DNA from 2 places in the Aquaspirillum sp. LM1 genome. Region 1 is predicted to be linked to the other one. Evidence: predicted binding sites of a transcription regulator. Region 1 holds the regulator's gene; the other holds the start of a gene.
The links. Region 1 encodes FliA, which starts transcription of late flagellar genes. Its sites were predicted from a motif close to GCTAAAGNTNNNNNNNNNNCNGCCGATAAT; they were not measured.
Positions count from the first base shown of each region.

Region 2: the regulator FliA is predicted to act here: its motif matches at 3,997-4,026, upstream of flgM (flagellar biosynthesis anti-sigma factor FlgM).

Region 1 covers NZ_CP019509.1:1,900,357-1,909,327, forward strand. Annotated here, with positions in the region: gene BXU06_RS08025 (alpha-isopropylmalate synthase regulatory domain-containing protein) at 353-2,020, shown strand; gene leuA (2-isopropylmalate synthase) at 2,075-3,739, shown strand; gene BXU06_RS08035 (flagellar motor protein) at 3,811-4,629, opposite strand; gene BXU06_RS08040 (RNA polymerase sigma factor FliA) at 4,735-5,475, opposite strand; gene BXU06_RS08045 (cellulose synthase operon protein YhjQ/BcsQ) at 5,516-6,376, opposite strand; gene flhF (flagellar biosynthesis protein FlhF) at 6,390-7,925, opposite strand; gene flhA (flagellar biosynthesis protein FlhA) at 7,932-8,971, opposite strand, start outside.
Region 2 covers NZ_CP019509.1:1,070,796-1,079,766, forward strand. Annotated here, with positions in the region: gene BXU06_RS17260 (hypothetical protein) at 1-119, shown strand, start outside; gene BXU06_RS04715 (DEAD/DEAH box helicase) at 633-1,976, opposite strand; gene BXU06_RS04720 (CobD/CbiB family protein) at 2,154-3,074, opposite strand; gene BXU06_RS04725 (flagella synthesis protein FlgN) at 3,172-3,636, opposite strand; gene flgM (flagellar biosynthesis anti-sigma factor FlgM) at 3,656-3,958, opposite strand; gene flgA (flagellar basal body P-ring formation chaperone FlgA) at 4,088-4,762, opposite strand; gene BXU06_RS04740 (PAS domain-containing protein) at 4,891-8,322, opposite strand; gene BXU06_RS04745 (methyl-accepting chemotaxis protein) at 8,544-8,971, opposite strand, start outside.

The sequences.
Region 1 (8,971 bases):
CGTGGCCAAATTAGACATAATGACAGATTTTGATGCATGCCCCATTTTCTCAGCGTGGCATCACGGAAAAAAACCATCGAATATGGCTATTGTCTAATGTAAAAAAGCCCAGGCTCTTGTCGAAAACATCAAAAACTCACCACTGGAACATGGCTCTCACGCTACCACATAAAAAATAATGGACACTTTGTCCAAAATCACGCCAAAATTGTCCTACGGTTCTCTAAGAACCATTGACCATCCATAAAAAATCCCATAGTATTTCTATCTAATTGTCTAAAAACTGAAAAGCCACACCAGTTTTCTACTTTATCTGACATCAAAAAAATCACGCTAAGATTTTGGGAGGAATTTGGACATCAACATTGACAAGCTGATCTCCGATTTTGGCGGCGTAGCACCTCTGGCGCGCCTGCTGGAACAGCACTTCCCCGATCAGCCCATCTCGCGTGCTGCCATCTACAAATGGCGAAAGAGAGGCAGCATGCCGTTCAGTCAAATAAAACGCATCGCCAGGCTGGCTTCGCTGGCAGGCAAGTCGTTTGAACTCAGCGATTACTTTGCCAACCAGGATCAAGACCAAAATAGCCATACAGCTACATTGCGCGTGCTTGATGCCAGCCTGCGTCCAGCGCATCTTGGCCTGGCCCCGGCACTTGGCGAACGCAACCAACAGACCCTGGTGCGGCAACTGGAAAAACTCGGAGTCGATCGGATTGAAATAGGCCAGAGCAGCGGGCATGCACAGATCGGGAAAACCCTGGCCACGCTCTCTGCCGTGCTTGAACATGCCCTGCCCTGTGTGGTCAGCGAACTGGATGAACACGCGGTTCTTCGTGCCGCCGAGCTGTTTTCCGGGCGCAAGCACGGTGTGATCCGTCTGCATGTGCCAGTCGAAGCCCTGCATGGCCCGGGGGGAATCACCTTACGGCGCTGCATCCAGCTGGTTTGCCATCTTGGCCTGCAGACCGAATTGCTCATTCCGGCACAAGAAGGCTGGAGTGATGAGCAACAGGACGGTTTATGCCGGGTGATTTCACTGGGCGTCACCACGCTTACCCTGCACGATGCTGGCCAGCATTGGATACCCGAACAATGGGCACGCGTCATCCGCATGGCACGGCAGGCACTGCCTGCCCATTCCGAAGTCTGCTGGGGGGCTTGCTGCCATGACGGATATGGACTGGGAACCGCCAATACCCTGGCGGCAATACGCGCAGGGGCAAATCAGGTTGAAACCACCTTTGTCGGAGAACATGCCGCGTCGATCAATCCGCTGCAGGCCACACTGGAAGCACACACCTCCCTTTATCGGGTGCGTAGTGATTTGCGCATGGATGCTTTACCCGCCACCAACAGCCTGATTGCGTCACTCACTGGGGCCAACCGGCATATGGCCATCCATGATTCATCGCCACACCGCCATGCCATTGGCCCCATCTCTGGGCGTAAGGCATTTCGTGCCAAGCTACACAGCCTGGGCATTGAATTCGACAGCGAAGCGATGCTGAATCAGGCATTTGCCCACTTCCGTGATCTGGAGTCCCGCAAACGGGATGTATTTGATGAAGATTTGCATGCCTTGCTGGTAGACCTGACTCCGGCACAAGAGCCTTACCGGCTGATTTCGCAATACATCGTGTCTGAAACCGGCGAACCTCCGCAGGCACGCCTGCGGATCTGGAGCCATGGGCAGGAAGTCACCACACAAGCCAGCGGCTCCGGTGTAGTCGACGCTGCGTTTCGTGCCATTGAAAACGTGATTCAGACCGGTGCCAGACTGGTGCTGTACTCGGTCAATGCCCTGACCGAAGGCACCGACAGCCAGGGCGAAGTGCTGGTTCGGCTGGAGGCAGATGGATATCGCCACAGTGGACTGGGGGCCGATACCGACATTCTGGCATCCAGCATCAAGGCCTATCTGGCGGCAGCCAACCGCTTGGCACAAGCCCGTCAGGCCGCAGCAGAGCCCCAGGACAACACCACATCACCCCACCCGGCAAGCAGCCAGGGGATATGACCGATTCACCCCCCAGGCAATCGCCTGACTTTTGGATAGATAAAGGAGCACACCATGCTGAAGAACCCTGCCAGTAAATATCGCGCATTTCAGCCGATTTCCCTGCCTGACCGCACCTGGCCCAATCAGGTGATCCGCCAGCCACCCATCTGGATGAGCACCGATCTGCGTGATGGCAACCAGGCCTTGATCGAACCGATGTCAGGTGAACGCAAACTGCGTATGTTCCAGCTGCTGGTTGCGGCGGGTTTCAAGGAAATCGAAGTGGCCTTTCCGTCCGCCTCGCAAACAGATTTCGATTTTGTCCGCCATTTGATCGAAAACCATCTGATTCCGGATGATGTGACGATCGAAGTGCTGACGCAATCACGCGAAGACCTCATCCGCCGCACCATCGAATCCTTGCGTGGCGCACGCCGCGCCATTGTGCACCTTTACAACCCGATTGCTCCCAGCTTCCGCCGTATTGTGTTCGACACCGATCGGGAAGGCGTCAAGGCGATTGCCGTACGCGGCGCCCAGCTGATCAAGGAGGTCACTGCCAGCATATCGGATACCGAATGGGTGTTCGAGTATTCCCCGGAAACATTCTCGGCAAGTGAGCCGGCGTTTGCTCTGGAAGTCTGTGATGCCGTCAGCGCCATGTGGCAACCGACGCCGCAACAAAAAATGATCATCAATTTGCCGGCCACGGTGGAAATGTCTACCCCCAACACGTATGCCGACCAGATTGAATGGATGCATCGCCACCTTGCCCGCCGAGACAGCATCATTCTGAGCGTCCATCCGCATAACGACCGAGGTACCGCCGTGGCAGCAGCAGAACTGGCCGTGATGGCCGGTGCGGATCGGGTCGAGGGCTGCCTGTTTGGCAATGGCGAACGTACGGGCAACGTGGATCTGGTGACGCTGGCCATGAACCTTTATTCGCAAGGCGTTGACCCGGGCCTGGATTTCTCCGACATCGACCATGTTCGAGAAGTGGTGGAATACTGCAATCAACTGCCGGTACACCCACGCCATCCGTATGCCGGAGACCTGGTATACACGGCATTTTCCGGATCGCACCAGGATGCCATCAAAAAAGGCTTTGCCCAGCAAAAGCCGGAGGCGTACTGGGACGTTCCCTATCTGCCGATTGATCCTGCCGATGTCAAACGCAGTTATGATGCCGTGATCCGGGTGAATAGCCAGTCAGGGAAGGGCGGCGTCAGCTATCTGCTGCAGCAGGAATATGGATTTGACTTGCCCCGACGCTTGCAGATCGAGTTCAGCCGGGTCATCCAGCACCATACTGACCTTCAGGGCGGTGAGGTGACGGCGGATGCCATTCACCAACTGTTCCGGCAGGAATACCTGAACCACGATACGCCTTATGCCTATCTTGCCCACAGCCTGGCAGACCAGGGGGGACGTGGCGCACAAGAGGTGAAACTGTCTGCCACCATCTCCCGTCACGGTGAGGAATATGTGCTGACGGGGGCAGGCAATGGCCCGATTGATGCCTTTATTGCTGGCCTGTCGCTGCCGGTTTCCGTGGTGGATTACCACGAGCATGCCATTGGCGCAGGTGCCAATGCCGAGGCCGTCTGTTACGTGGAACTGCGCGTCAACAATAACGATATCGTATTCGGGGTAGGCGTGGATGGCAATATTGTTGCCGCTGCCATGAAAGCCATTCTGGCCGGATTGAATCGCCACGCACGCGATACGGCGTAGATCCTGTTGGGCAAAATCATCAGGCTGCTGCGTTGCTCGGGCATCCTGATGACCAGCACAAGGGAGCCTGGTTATCCGGCAGATGGCGGGCTGCCCGGCGGGTTGCCGGCCTGGCTGGGGGTCAGTTTGGGCGGTGCGGGCAGGTCTGGATCCAGAAAGCCCTGCAGGCGGTTTTCCAGCAGGCGCGGGTTTTCCCCGCTACCGATCGACACCAGGCCTTCAATCTGCATTTCCATCAGGTCAAGCTGTGTGGCCAGCTGGGTTTTCAGCTTGTGTGCCACTGGCAGAAACAGCACATTGGCCAGGCCCACGCCGTAGACAGTGGCCACAAAGGCCACGGCGATGCCACCGCCCAGTTTGGATGGGTCGCTGAGGTTTTCCATCACATGAATCAGACCCAGCACCGCACCGAGAATCCCCAGGGTGGGCGCATAGCCGCCTGCGGCTTCCCAGACTCGGGCCGCCAGCCGTTCACGCTGCTCCAGCGTATGGACGTCCAGTTCCAGCGCCGCGCGCAGTGACACCGGGTCTACCCCATCAGCCAGCAGTTGCAGGCCTTTTTGCAAAAACGGGTGATCGACATTGGCCTGGGCAAATTCTTCCATGGAAAGAATGCCGTTTTTCCGGGCAATCTGGCTCCAGCTCACCAGGTCGCTGAGCTGCTGGTGCAAATTGGGTCGGGGCGGCAGGAACACCCGTGGCAGGCGACGCATGCCAAGCATGAATTGCGCAGGCGTGCATTGCAGCATCACGGCCCCCAGGGTGCCGCCCAGTACAATCAGCAGTGCAGTGGGCTGAAACAGCGAGCCAATATGGCCGCCTTCCAGCGCCTGCCCCAGCAGGATGGCCGCCACGCCAACAATCAGGCCCAGTACGCTGGTCAGATCCATGTCCGGCCCTCCGGGCAAATACGGCAGGGCAGGGGTGGGGTGGAGAAGGCTAAGTGTCGCGGCATCGGGAGTTCAGTATTCAAACGGGGACAATCGGAACGCGGGCTAGATCCACTCGCGCATTTTGGCGCGCAGACGCACCACCACCTGGCTGTGCAGCTGACATACCCGGGATTCGGTCACGCCGAGCACTTCGCCAATTTCTTTCAGGTTGAGCTCCTGCTCGTAGTACAGGCTCATCATCAGCTGGTCGCGTTCCGGCAGGGTTTTGATCGCTTCAACCAGTCCCTGGCGAAAACTGCTGTCGTTGAGAATTTCTACTGGGTCAACCTGACGTGGATCGGCAATGCTTTCCACCACACTGCCGCCGCCGTGGTCTTCGTCGGTGGCAAAGTCTTCGTAATAGACCAGCTGGTGGCCCTTGCAGTCGAACAGGGTGCCCTGGTAATCGTCCAGCGACAGCCCTAGCGCTTCGGCAATTTCGGGTTCACGTGGCGGTCGGGCCAGGCTTTGCTCCAGTTTGCCGATGGCTTCTTCGATTTGCTTGGCTTGCTTGCGTGCCTGACGCGGCAGCCAGTCGGCACGACGCAGTTCATCCAGCATGGCACCCCGCACCCGCTGGCTGGCAAAGGTTTCAAACAGCACGCCCTGGCTGGCGTCAAACTGGCGGGACGCTTCCAAAAGGCCAATCAGGCCCACCTGCACCAGATCGTCCAGCTCTACCGATGCGGGCAGCCGGCTCATCAACAGGTAGGCGATTTTTTTAACCAGCGAGGTATGGCGTTCAATATCGGGAGCACCCGATGCAGCGGCGGTATGGCTGGGATAGGTCACTCGCCGGTTCATGCGGAATCTCTGCGAAATACGAGGTCAGGCATAGGGTTGATCATAGCGGGGTGGCTTCCTCGGCCAGATGGCGGGAGGCAGCCAGATAGCGTTCAAAAAGTTGGCGGGCATTGCCATGTTCAACCGAACACCAGCGCGGCAACACCGCAGCCAGCTGGGAACAGGCGGTGCTGGCTTCGCTGTCGGGGAAACCATGCAGGGTGGTGGTACGCAATAGCGCGGCGCGGCGCATCATTGGATCTTCCGGCACAAAACCCACCCAGCGCAACGATACGCCAAGAAATTCGCTGGTGACTTGCGACAGGCGCTGGAAAATGGCCTGTGCTTCGTTGACATCACGGGCGCGATTGACCAGCACGTCAAAGCGGCGGCGGGCAAACTCCAGCGCCAGCCGCTTGATCATGGCGTAGGCTTGCATCAGCGTCTGGATATCCGGGGTCAGCACCAGCACCAGGTTATCCGCCAGCGCCGCCAGCGCCGGATCGGTGCCCACTGAAGGCGTGTCGATCAGCACCAGTTCCACGTCGCGGGTCAGCGCTTCATACTCCGAAACCAGACGGCGCTCCACCGTGTCGGACAAATGGGTGAGGGTGTTGGGCCGGGTGTAGACATTCATCACCGAGCTGCCAAACGGCAGGGGCGTGACAGCGTCGTCGAGCGAACCCTGGCTGTTGACCACCATGTCCAGCGTGACGCCAGGGTCGTCAACAAAGCGTTGCGCCAGTGGATTGCCCGGATGGGCATCCAGAATCAGCACGCGCCGCTGTGCCGCCACCAGGCCGGCGGCCATTTCTGCCACCACCGTGGTGGTGCCACAGCCGCTCACGCCCAGAAAGGCGAAGCTGCGCCCTACTTGGGCGGACGGGGTCAGTCGGCGCAGGCTGGCTGCCTGGTCTTCCATGGCGGTCCCGTTCCTACAGCGTGCCAACAAAGGCAGAGGTCAACAGCTGATATTCATCACTTTTCAGGCTGTATGGGCTGGCTTCGCGCGCCATCTTGAAGGCGCGGTCAATCAGGTAATTGGATTTGGCCAGGTGAAGGTCTTCTGGCACGCGCTGGCCGTTGGTGACGTACAGCAGCGGCAGGCGATGGCGAATCACCGTGTCGATGGCACCGCCCAGGGTGGGGGCTTCGTCAATTTTCGACATCACGCAGCCCACCAGCCCGCCGCCAGGCAGGTAGCGGTTGACCACATCTTCCAGCGTGGCACCGTCAGCATTGGCCGCCAGCACCAGAATCCGGGCAATCGAGCGCCCGCCATTGGCGGCGTTGTGTGCGTACATCTGGGTTTGTGCGTCCACCCGCGCATCGCGCTGGCCCATGCCGGTGGAGTCGATCAGCACCAGATGCTTGTCGGCCAGGTCGGCCAGGGTCACGTGCAGGTCGGCTTCGTTTTGCACCGAGAACACCGACACGCCGAGAATCTTGCCGTACAGGCGCAGTTGATCCTGTGCGCCAATCCGGTAGCTGTCGGTGGTGATCAGGGCGATGCGTTCAGTGCCGTGGCGCAGGGTGGCGCGGGCGGCCAGCTTGGCCACCGTGGTGGTCTTGCCGATTCCGGTGGGACCTACCAGTGCGTATACCCCGCCCCGTGCGATGATTTCATCGGATTCTTCTACGGTTTTCAGGTTATGCACCAAGGCCAGCTTGGCCCATTTCAGCGCGGCTTCGTCACCCAGATTGTCTGGCAGCTTGGCCACCAGCTGGCGGCACAGCGCTGGCGACAGGCCCAGCGCCAGCATCTGGCGGAACAGCTCGGCCTGGCGCGGATGGTGCTCTTCCATATTGGCCCAGGCCAGGCTGGCCAGCTGGCTTTGCAGCATGGTGCGCATTTCGCGCATTTCACCCGACAGCGAGTCGATTTTTTCCATGGCTTGATCGCTCAGTGCCGGGTTGTCGCCCAGATCGGGCAGGCTGTCGGCAGACGGGGCGAGTTCACGGCTGGGCTGTTCGGGCGCTTCATAACGAGCGTATACCGACTGCGGCGATGGTGCGGGCGGTGGCGGCGGCGGCGAGGTGGAGGTCAGCGCCGACATCGGAATGCTGATTGAGGGTGGCGACGAGCTGCGCGGGGTCGGATCGGCGGCAACCTGGCGGGTGGCCTGGCTGCTGAAGGTTTCCGTGGTGGCCGGGCGGGATGGCGTAGGCTCATCCAGCGGCTCCACCGGCATGGCGTAAGTGCGCGCCACGGCGTTGGACATTGGCGAGGCCTTGCCACCTGCGGCCGGTTTGGGCGCTGCAGACGTGCTGGCCTGCACCGCCGGTGTGGCGGTGCTGCCGGGTTTCATGCTGGATGCCAGCGCACTGACATCCGCGTCAGCCACCGCCATGATCTCTACCCCGCCGCCTACCGGGCGGTTGGACAGGATCAGGGCGTCCTCTCCCAGTTCGTTACGGACCTGTTTGAGGGCATCGCGAGTGGTGGCCCCAAAAAACTTCTTCACAACCATATGCGCTTACTCTCGACCACCCACCACAGAAATGATGCGGATGGTTTTGTTGTCCGGAATTTCATTATGCGCCAGCACGGCCAGTTGCGGCATGGCCCGGCGCAGGAATTTGGCCAGCAGCGGACGCAAGGCTGCCGGTGTCAACAGCACTGGCGCTTGCCCTTGCTGCTCAACGCGTTCAGCTTCACGCGAGGTATTGGCCAGCAAGCTTTCGGCCAGCCCCGGTTCCAGGCCGCCGCCCTTGGATTGTACGGCGTTCACCAGGATTTGTTCCAGGTTCGGGTCCAGCGTCATCACCGGCAATTCATCCGCGCTGCCATACAGCTGGTACACAATGGTACGCCCCAGCGCCACCCGCACCGCCGAGGTCAGGTCGTCGATATCCTGGGTAATCGGCGTGTGTTCGGCCAGTGTTTCGATGATGGTGCGAATATCGCGAATGTGCAAGCCTTCGGTCAGCATGTTCTGCAGCACTTTTTGCAGAATGCCAATCGGCACCACTTTCGGGATCAGGTCTTCCACCAGCTTCGGTGCATCCTTGGCCACATGGTCAACCAGTTGCTGGGTTTCTTCGCGACCCAGCAGTTCGGCAGAGTGATTGGACAGGATATTGGAAATATGCGTGGCCACCACGGTGCTGGCGTCCACCACGGTGTAGCCCAGCGATTGGGCCTCATCGCGCAGACCGGATTCAATCCACAGTGCTGGCAGACCAAACGCCGGGTCAGTGGTGGGCGTGCCCTGTACAGTGCCCAGCACCCGGCCCGGATTGATGGCCAGATACTGGCCGACAAACGCTTCACCCTGGCCCACTTCCACGCCCTTGAGCAGAATGCGGTATTCGTTCGGGCGGATTTCCAGGTTGTCACGGATATGCACCGATGGCACCAGGAAACCCAGCTCCTGGGCAATTTTCTTGCGGATGCCGCGCACCCGGCGCAAAAGCTCGCCATCCTGGGCGCGGTCGACCAGCGGAATCAGCCGGTAGCCCACTTCCAGCCCGACCGGATCGACAGCCTGCACGTCCTTCCAGCTGACTTCGGCCA
Region 2 (8,971 bases), 830 kb from region 1:
AGTCGGTTCGTCATCCGCAGGTCAAATCCAGCAAGCCCAGACAAGGCAAGGGCAACGTGGCCAAAACCAAGGCCTCGACGCGACAGCACACGCAGCGGCAACGCAAACGCCAACAGTAAGCACTGCTGGCGCACGGTTGCGATAACGGGCCGTGCGCCAGGGCGATATGCCGGGACGGGCGAAAAACAAGAAGAAAAGCAAGAAAGATAGGCAAAGGGCGGACCCGGCCATTGGGGTGGGTTGGCCTGATTCAAGCGCAGGGCCGGTGGTTAGGCGGCGTTTTAAAGCAAAACCCAGAAAAATCAAAAGCCTGGCCCCTCGCTTGCGCGGGGATGACGATGGGTTTCGCGTGCCTCTAGGGATACGCTGAAAAAATCGTCATTCCCGCGCAGGCGGGAATCCACGGGCATCCACAGCGTGCAGCAGGTGCAAGTTCCACCACCACGCCACGCTCAACGCCCACGGCGCACGCTGTGGCACCGTCTGGGTTCCCGCCTGCGCGGGAACGACCAGTGAGGTGAGGCTCATGCCGAAAGAGGTCTAATCACCCATCACCTTGAAACGCAAGGGCACGAGCGAGCTGACCTTGGGCATCCGCACCAATTATCAGTTTATATCATGATGACTGACGACTAGCGGTAGCGCGGGGGCAGCAGCAGGGCAGGAATTTCCCGTGGCTCGCCACGCAGCGCCGGATGGGTCATGCGCACCGGGGTCACTGGGGTGCTGCGCGTGGGAGCAGCCGCCAGGGCGGCAATGGCACCGCTGGCGCTGAGGGCGGCGGACACGCTGGCCACCGGTGCCAGCTCCGGACGTTCCGGGCGTGGCATCCAGCTGGGCCAGAAGCGTTTTTCGGTTTGCGGGGTCAGCGTTTGCTTGATCAGGGATTCAATGGCTTCCAGCTGGCGTTGCTCGTCTTCGCCCATCAGCGACAGGGCAATGCCCTTGCTGCCGGCACGACCGGTGCGACCAATGCGGTGGACGTAGTCTTCTGGCGAGTTGGGCAGTTCAAAGTTGACCACAAACGGCAGCTCTTCAATATCCAGCCCGCGCGCGGCCACGTCGGTGGCCACCAGCACGCGCACCTGACCATCCTTGAACGCCGACAGGGTTTCCAGTCGCTGACTTTGCGCCTTGTCGCCGTGAATCGCTTCGGCGGCCAGGCCGTCGCGTTTGAGTTCACGCGTCAGCTGCTCGGCACCCTGACGGGTGCGGCAGAACACAATCACCTGGGCAATATTGCGCGCCTGCAGCAGGTGAACCAGCAGATGGCGCTTGCGCGCGGCATCCACGGCGTACACCACTTGCTCAATGGTATCGCTGGTGGCATTTTGCCGGGCCACTTCCACCAGTTCCGGGTCGCGCATGAAGTCGGCGGCGAGCTTTTTGATTTCCGGGGCGAAGGTAGCGGAAAACAGCAGGGTCTGCCGGCTGGCGGGCAGCAGGCTCATGATGCGGCGGATGTCCTGGATAAAGCCCATGTCGAGCATGCGGTCGGCTTCGTCCAGAATCAGCATTTCCACCCGGTTAAGCATCACGGTTTTTTGTTCGATGTGATCCAGCAGGCGGCCTGGCGTGGCCACCAGCACTTCCACCCCACGGCGCAGGGCTTCCTTTTGCGGTTCCATCGACATGCCGCCAAACACCACGGTGGAGCGCAATGGCAGGTATTTGTTGTACTGGCTGACACTGGCGCTGACCTGGTCGGCCAGTTCGCGGGTGGGGGTGAGAATCAGCGCGCGCACCGGATGCATGGCCGGCGAGGCACTGTTATTGGCGTGCACACGCAGGCGGGACAACAGCGGCAGGGTAAATGCGGCGGTTTTGCCGGTGCCGGTTTGTGCAGCAGCCAGGATATCGCGGCCAGAGAGCACCACGGGGATGGCGGCAGCCTGAATCGGCGTCGGCGACGCGTAGCCCAGCTCTTCAACCGCCTTGAGCACTTCTGGCGACAAACCAAGCTCGGCAAACGTCATGACGGGATTCCTTCGCAGCAGATAAGTTCAGAAAAACACGTAACTATACGCGACAACCCTTCGCAGTTCCAAAGGAATTGCCACCCAAGTCAGGAGGGGAAAACAGTCGGGCCACCGGGGCAGGCCAGCAATGGCCGGTGTTTTCCCGGTGGGGGGCAGACGGACGGCAGGGAGGGTTTACACCCACCACACCAGCGTTAGCAAGGCAATCATGAACAGCCAGAACATCACCGTGCGCCACACCAGGCCAACGGCGCTTTTCAGGTAGCGCGGGTCGGCTTCGTCGCCCACACCGAGTTCGGGACGGTATTTGACCGTGTAATCCTGGCGCAGCGGGTCGCCTAGCTTGATGCCGATGGCACCTGCCGCACTGGCCAGTAAAATGCCGTAGGCGTAGTGGCCCCAGGCCTGCGCCTGGGCACGCCAACAGTACACGGCATCTTCAAAATTGCCCATGATGGCAAAGCTCACGGCGGTCAGCCGGGTGGGCAGCCAGTCCAGGGCATCCTGGGCGCGGTAGGCAAAGCGGCCAAACAGATCACCAAACTGGCTATCGCGCACGCCCCATTTCTGGTAAAGCATGCTGGACAGGCGGTAGAGCACGGCACCACACGGGCCGGGCAACAAGGCAAACCAGAACATGGTGGCAAATACATGGCGATAGCTGTCGATCACGCCCTGTTCGATGGTCAGCCGGGCAATTTCATTGACTTCCAGCTCGCTGGTGGATTGCCCGGACCAGCGCGCCAGTGCGGCGCGGGCATCGTGCAGACGCTGTTCGGCCAGGGCATCGGTAATATCGGTCAGGGCGCTGCTGAAATGGCGAAACCCCATGGTCAGATACAGCACCAGCACATTCCAGGCCAGGGCCAGCAGCGGCGATACCTGAAGGCACAGTGCGTACACGCCATACACCACCAGGCACGCCGGCAGCACGGCAGCCAGCCAGGCCAGCACGCCGTGGCGGTTCTGGCCGGCATTCAGGTTGCGTTCCAGTGAATTGGCGTAGCGGGTAAACAGCAGAAACAGGCGGTTACGGTTGCCCAGCGGGCGAAGCTGTTCCAGCGCCAGGGCAACAATAATCGAAAGCAGGGTCATGCGGGAATCCGAAGCCTAGAGGTCAGTGACAAGCACGATACCATAAAGCCCGGCGGCTGGGCAGCCTGCCGGGCCTGGGACTGGCGCAAAACGTGCATCAGGCCGAGCCGATGCGGCGGCCACCCGTGACCGCCGAGCGCGCGCCGCCGTCGCGGCGGTAGGCAAAGGTGCTCTGGTCGCTGGTGAACAGCACCTCCAGCGAGGCGTCCACCTGCTCCATATGGATGGCAATCAGCTTGCCGTTGATTTCGTTGATCAGCTTGGCTTTTTCCACCAGCACCTCCAGCCCCAGCCAGGCCGCCAGCAGGGGTTTGTCGGCCAGCCATTTGCGCCAGGCCGCCAGCGATACAATGCCCAGCACGCGCATATGGTCGCCACGTTGCTGTCCCAGGCTGTCGAGTTCCTGCAGCGCCTGGGCTTTTTTCTGGGCGATGGCTTCCAGTTTGTGTGCCGTGCCGGAAATCAGCTGGCGCTGTTCCTGCTCCAGCAGGCTGATCAGTTCAAGGTAACCGGTGCGTTCAGCTTCAATCAGGTGGTTCAGTTCCTGCAGACGATCACTCATGGGGGCGGCACGATCCTGGTTAGGGTTTGTCTTGCAACAGTTCCCGGGTCACGGCAATCAGGCTATCCGCAATGGCCTCGGGGTTGATCTGGAATTTGCCGGCGGCAATGGCGTCCTTGATGGCGGCTACTTTTTCGGCGTCGAACGCTGGTTGCTGGCGGATTTCCTGCTCGGCAGCGGCCATCTGGCTGGCCAGGGGATTGATGTCCACGCTGTCTGACGGCGCGCTGCTGCTGGCCACCGACGTGCGTGCGCCAACGCGGCTTTTACCGCCAACTGGCCGGCTGGCAACTGGTTTACCAGTGGAGTCGATTTTCATCATGGCATCGCTTCACGCATATCGTTTAGGTATCAGGCCTGACTATCGGTAAAATCCCGGTAATCTTGAGTAGTTTAGCCGGTTTCCACCTGCTTGGTACGGACTTTACCTGCCTGAACACCGCCTGCCGTATCAGAAGCGAATTTCCACTGAGCCGCTGGCGCTGACCACACCGCTGATCACCCGCCCAGACGGCATGCGCACACCGATGACATCGCCGACACTGCCATTTTTCATTGCCACGCCTTCGGCCCCCACCTGAAAACTGCCATCCGAAGCCACCAGCTGGACTTTCTGGCCCGAGCGGACAATCTGCTGCTGACGCAACAAGCCCCGGCGCAAAATCAACCCGGCAGACAGGTTTTGCGTCACGGTCTGGCCAATGGCTTCGTTCAGGTCGGTGACCGACACAGCGGCCATATTGCTGCGGGCGGCCACCAGCATCACATCGTCGGCGGTCAGCGTGCTGCCAGCGGAGACCGAACGGCGCAACACCACCACCATGGCGTCGCGCTCCACCTTGACTGGCACGCGGATGTTCCAGCCAGCGCTGGGGCAGGCCATGTCCACGGCAGTGTTGCCCTCAATCCGCCCGCCCAGCCAGCTGGGCTTCAGCGGGGTGGCGCAGGCGGGCAAGCGCAGGCGGGTATCAACCATGCCGACGGTGATTCGCGCCTGGCTGCCTGATAGCGATGCCTCGGCAAACTGGCGCGCCTGCCCCACCAGCGCGGCAATATCCTGGGTGCCGGCTGCCAGCGCCGGCAGACTGGCGAGCAGCACAAGCAGGAAGACAAAAAGTTTTTTCATGCGGGAGATTCTACCGGACTTACGCCCCAGTGCTCCACATAATCCATTTCTGCTGTCCGGCATTGGCATAGTGCGCTTGCGTGGCAAGGCTCATACAGCAGACGATGCGGAGGCACCGAGGGGATGCATCAGTCTTGGCCACGGGTGCGGCACACCACCTGATTGCGGCCATTGTGTTTGGCCTGATACAGCGCCGCATCTGCCTCAGCCAGCCAGTGTTCCGGGTTGTCCTGACGGCTGGCGTCGATCAGCGCCACGCCGATGCTGGCCGTCACTCGCACGTCGCCACCCTGAGCCAGAGCCACCTGCACGGCGGCAATTGCCTGGCGCAGGCGCTCGGCCACGTCGCCGGCGTGTTCTGCCGGGGCACCGGGCAGCAGCACGGCAAATTCTTCGCCACCCAGCCTGCCGGCAATATCGTCGTTGCGCAGGGTGTGGCGGATGACGGACGCGGCCTGTTGCAGCACCTTGTCGCCCACGCCATGGCCATAGCTGTCGTTGACCCGCTTGAAGAAATCCAGATCCACCATCAGCACGGCACCCTGCTGCTGGCTGCCAGTGGTCAGATCCAGGGCAAATTGTTCCATATGGGCAATAAACGCGCGGCGATTGGGCAGGCCGGTCAGCGCGTCGGTGGCGGCCAGGGTTTGCAGGATGGCTTCCCGGCGTTTTTGCCCGGTAATGTCGCGCACCAGCCATAGCCGGCCATAGTATTGTTCGTCATGGCTGATTGGCTGCTGGTCCACTTCCAGGGTGCGGCCCTGACAACCAGCAATTTCGCGGGCCAGATAGCCGTCCGAGCGGATGCGTTCATCCGCATCGGGTGGGGTAAACTGCTTGCGGCTGTCGTCCGGCAGTGCCTGCAGCAGCACCTGCTGGGGCTGGCCAATCAGCCGCGATGGCAGTTCATTCACACAAAGCAGGTCGCACAGGTTCTGGTTGATCATCACAATCCGGCCCGTGTCGTCGTCTACCCACACCCCGCCGGGGAAGCGGTCGATGATGGCGGTCAGCCGCACCCGTTCGGCGGCCAGCGCGGTTTCGGCCTGATGGCGTTCAGTGGTGTCGATCAAGGTCCAGATCACGTCGGCGTCGGGCTGGTCGGGGTCGAGCAGGGTGCCGTGGATGTCAAACCAGCGGGTATGCCCGGCGGCGTCGCGCAGCGGGTGCTCCAGCCGCACCTGGCCCTGACGGCGCAGCATGTCGTAGTAAAGACCAAAGCGGTCGAACGAAGCCGGATCGACATGCAGCTGGCTGAACGACATGAGCTTGAGGGATTTGCCTTCCGGGGCAAACATTTCGGTGGCGCGGGCGTTGGCATGGCGGATAATCCGCTCGGGCGACACCAGGAAAATAGCCGCCGCGCTCTGATCGAGCAGCGCCCGGCGCAAATGGCTTTGCTGTACGCGCTGGCTGATGTCGCTGTAGGTGCCCATCATCCGGGTGTGCTGGCCGCTGGGGTCCTGCACCAGCTGGCCGCGCACTTCCACCCAGCGCCAGTCGTGCTGGGCGGTGCGCATCCTGCATTCCAGCCGCACGCCGTCGCGCGGCACCGACGCCGGGTCCAGCCGCTGCAGGGTGGATTCGCGGTCCAGCGGATGCAGCAGTTCGCCCCAGACAGCAAAGGTGAGCGGGAAGGCCTGCGGCTCATAGCCCAGCATGTCGTAGCAGCGGTTATCCCAGTGCAGGATGCCGTTGCGGGTGTCCCACTCCCACAGGCCGTCGCGCACCGCCGAGACGGTCATGCGCAGGCGCTCTTCGCTCTGGCGCAGCGCCTGCTGCACGGTGTAAGTGGCGGTGATGTCATGGATGTAGCCGTGCCACAGCGTGCCGCCGTCGCTTTCGCGCTCGGGGTTGGCCTGGCCGCTCAGCCAGCGCACCGTGCCATTGGCAAAGCGCACCCGGTATTCGCACTGCCATGGGGTGAGGTTGACCGCAGACAGGCGGATGGAGGTGATCACCCGCTGCAGGTCATCCGGGTGGATGGTGGCAAATACCGCATCGGCGTTGTTTTGCACGTCTTCCGGCGACAATTGGTAAACGTCGCGAATCCCCTGGCTGGCGTAGGGGAAGCAGGCGGTGCTGTCCGGGCGCAGCCGGTATTGATAGACCATGCCCGGCACCTGGGCCACCAGCTTGCTCAGGCGCGATTGCAGCTCGGCCCGGGCGGCTTCGGCCTGCTTGCGGGCGGTAATGTTCAGGTGGGTGCCCACCGCGCGCAGCGGCGCGCCGGCGGAACTCCAGTGGGTGACCCGGCCCTTGGCCAGAATCCACACCCAGTGGCCATCACGGTGCAGCATGCGGTGTTCTGATTCAAACACCGCGCTGGCACCTTCCAGATGAGTTTGCATCGCCATCATCTTGTGCGGCCAGTCGTCCGGGTAGGTCAGCGTCTGCAGGCCAGCCAGGGTGTGTGGCAAGTCGTCGGGCTGATAGCCGATCATCTCGGCCCAGCGTGAATCAAAGCGCATGGCGTCGCTGGGGATATGCCAGTCCCACGAGCCCAGGTCGCCGCCCTGCAGCGCCAGCGCCAGGCGTTCTTCGCTTTCCTGCAGTTGAAGCATATTGCGTTGCTTCTGGAAAAACAGCCAGCTGATGCCAAAAATGCCGATCAGGATCACCACACTGCCCAGCGCATTGCGCAACAGGCCGGCATGCAGGGCGGTTTGTACCCCGGACAAGGCGGTTTCCTGGTTCAGGCCCACATTGACCACCACCGGGTAATTGGCGGCGCGATGCCAGGCGTAGTAGCGCATCACATTGTCCAGCGGTGCTTTGGTCAGGTATTCACCGCGCTGGCGGCCCGCGTCGATCAGAAAACCAGAGCCAGGGGCCTGCACGGCCTTGCCCAGCACGCTATCCTGCTGCTGGGTGCGCGCCAGATAGCTGCCGTCGTCGCGCAGCAGCATCACCACGTCGCCAGGCTGGTAAAACACTTCGCGGAAAAAGTCGGAGATATAATCAGGCGACAGCGACAGCACCACCACGCCGGCAAAGGTCTTGCCATGGTAAATCGCCCGCGAGAACTGGATCGACCAGCGTTTGGACACCCTGCCCTGCACCGGATGGCTGATGAACAGCCCCGGCGTCTGGCGCAGCGCATGCACCGAGAAGTGCTCGCGATCGGCAATCGACACCGGCTTGGCGCTGCTGGATGGCGCATTGGCGTTCAGGCTGGAAAACAGGATGGTGCCTTGCGCGTCGGCAATGGCTATTTGCAGCACGGAGCCCTCAGGAAACGCCTGCTTGGCGGTTTCCACTGCCTGAAGAAACTCGGGCTGCTTGTCGGGATGGTAGCTGGCGGCCAGGGTGCGCGACACATAGTCGACGCCATTGAACAGCGAGCCAATTTGCAGGGACAGCGCGCTGGCCATCTGGGCGGCGCGCAATTTGGTTTGCTGTTCGGTCTGGTTGAGTTGGTCCTGATGCGACTGCAGCAGCTGGCCCCAGTACAACGCAAACGCCACCAGCACCAGAATCCAGACCGGAATGGCGCGGCGCAGCGAGGCTGCATCACTGGGGGTGGGCGTTGCGGGGAACGCTTCGTATGTTTTATGCATAAAACGATGATAATCGAAGCGGACTGAGAAAGGTAGCCCTGTATCGGGATTTTTCTGCCCAACTAAAGTGGCATAGCTGGCCGGCGCAGACTACGTTAACACACCACCCCGGCATCATACCAGTCATTTTATGTGGGTGACATCCAGAGGGCAAGACACGTGGGATGCACACACAGGGCAGGCACCCCGCGTGTGCTGGTCAGCAGAAATCAGTTGAAGGCCTATACCTTGAAGCCTGCCGCCGAGCGCTCCAGCGCGGCGGCCAGGTGTTGCAGGCTCAGCGCGGTGCTATGCGCCTGGCGCACCGACTGGCTGTTGCTTTCCGCCATGGCAGCAATCTTTTCCACATTGGCTGCCACGTCGGCGCTGGCCTGCACCTGCTCCTGCAGCGCCGTGGTGATGGTGCTGACCACCGTGACCACCTGCTCGGCGCTGTTGCGGATGCTCACCACCGCCTCGCCAGCCTGGTGGGCCAGCGCCACGCCAGTGGTCACCTGGCTGACGCCATCCTCCATGGTGTGTACCACGCCCTGGTTGCCACTCTGGATGCCGTGGATCATCTGGGCAATTTCGCGGGTGGCCTCGCCAGTGCGTTCGGCCAGCTTGCGCACTTCGTCGGCCACTACGGCAAAACCGCGCCCTTGTTCGC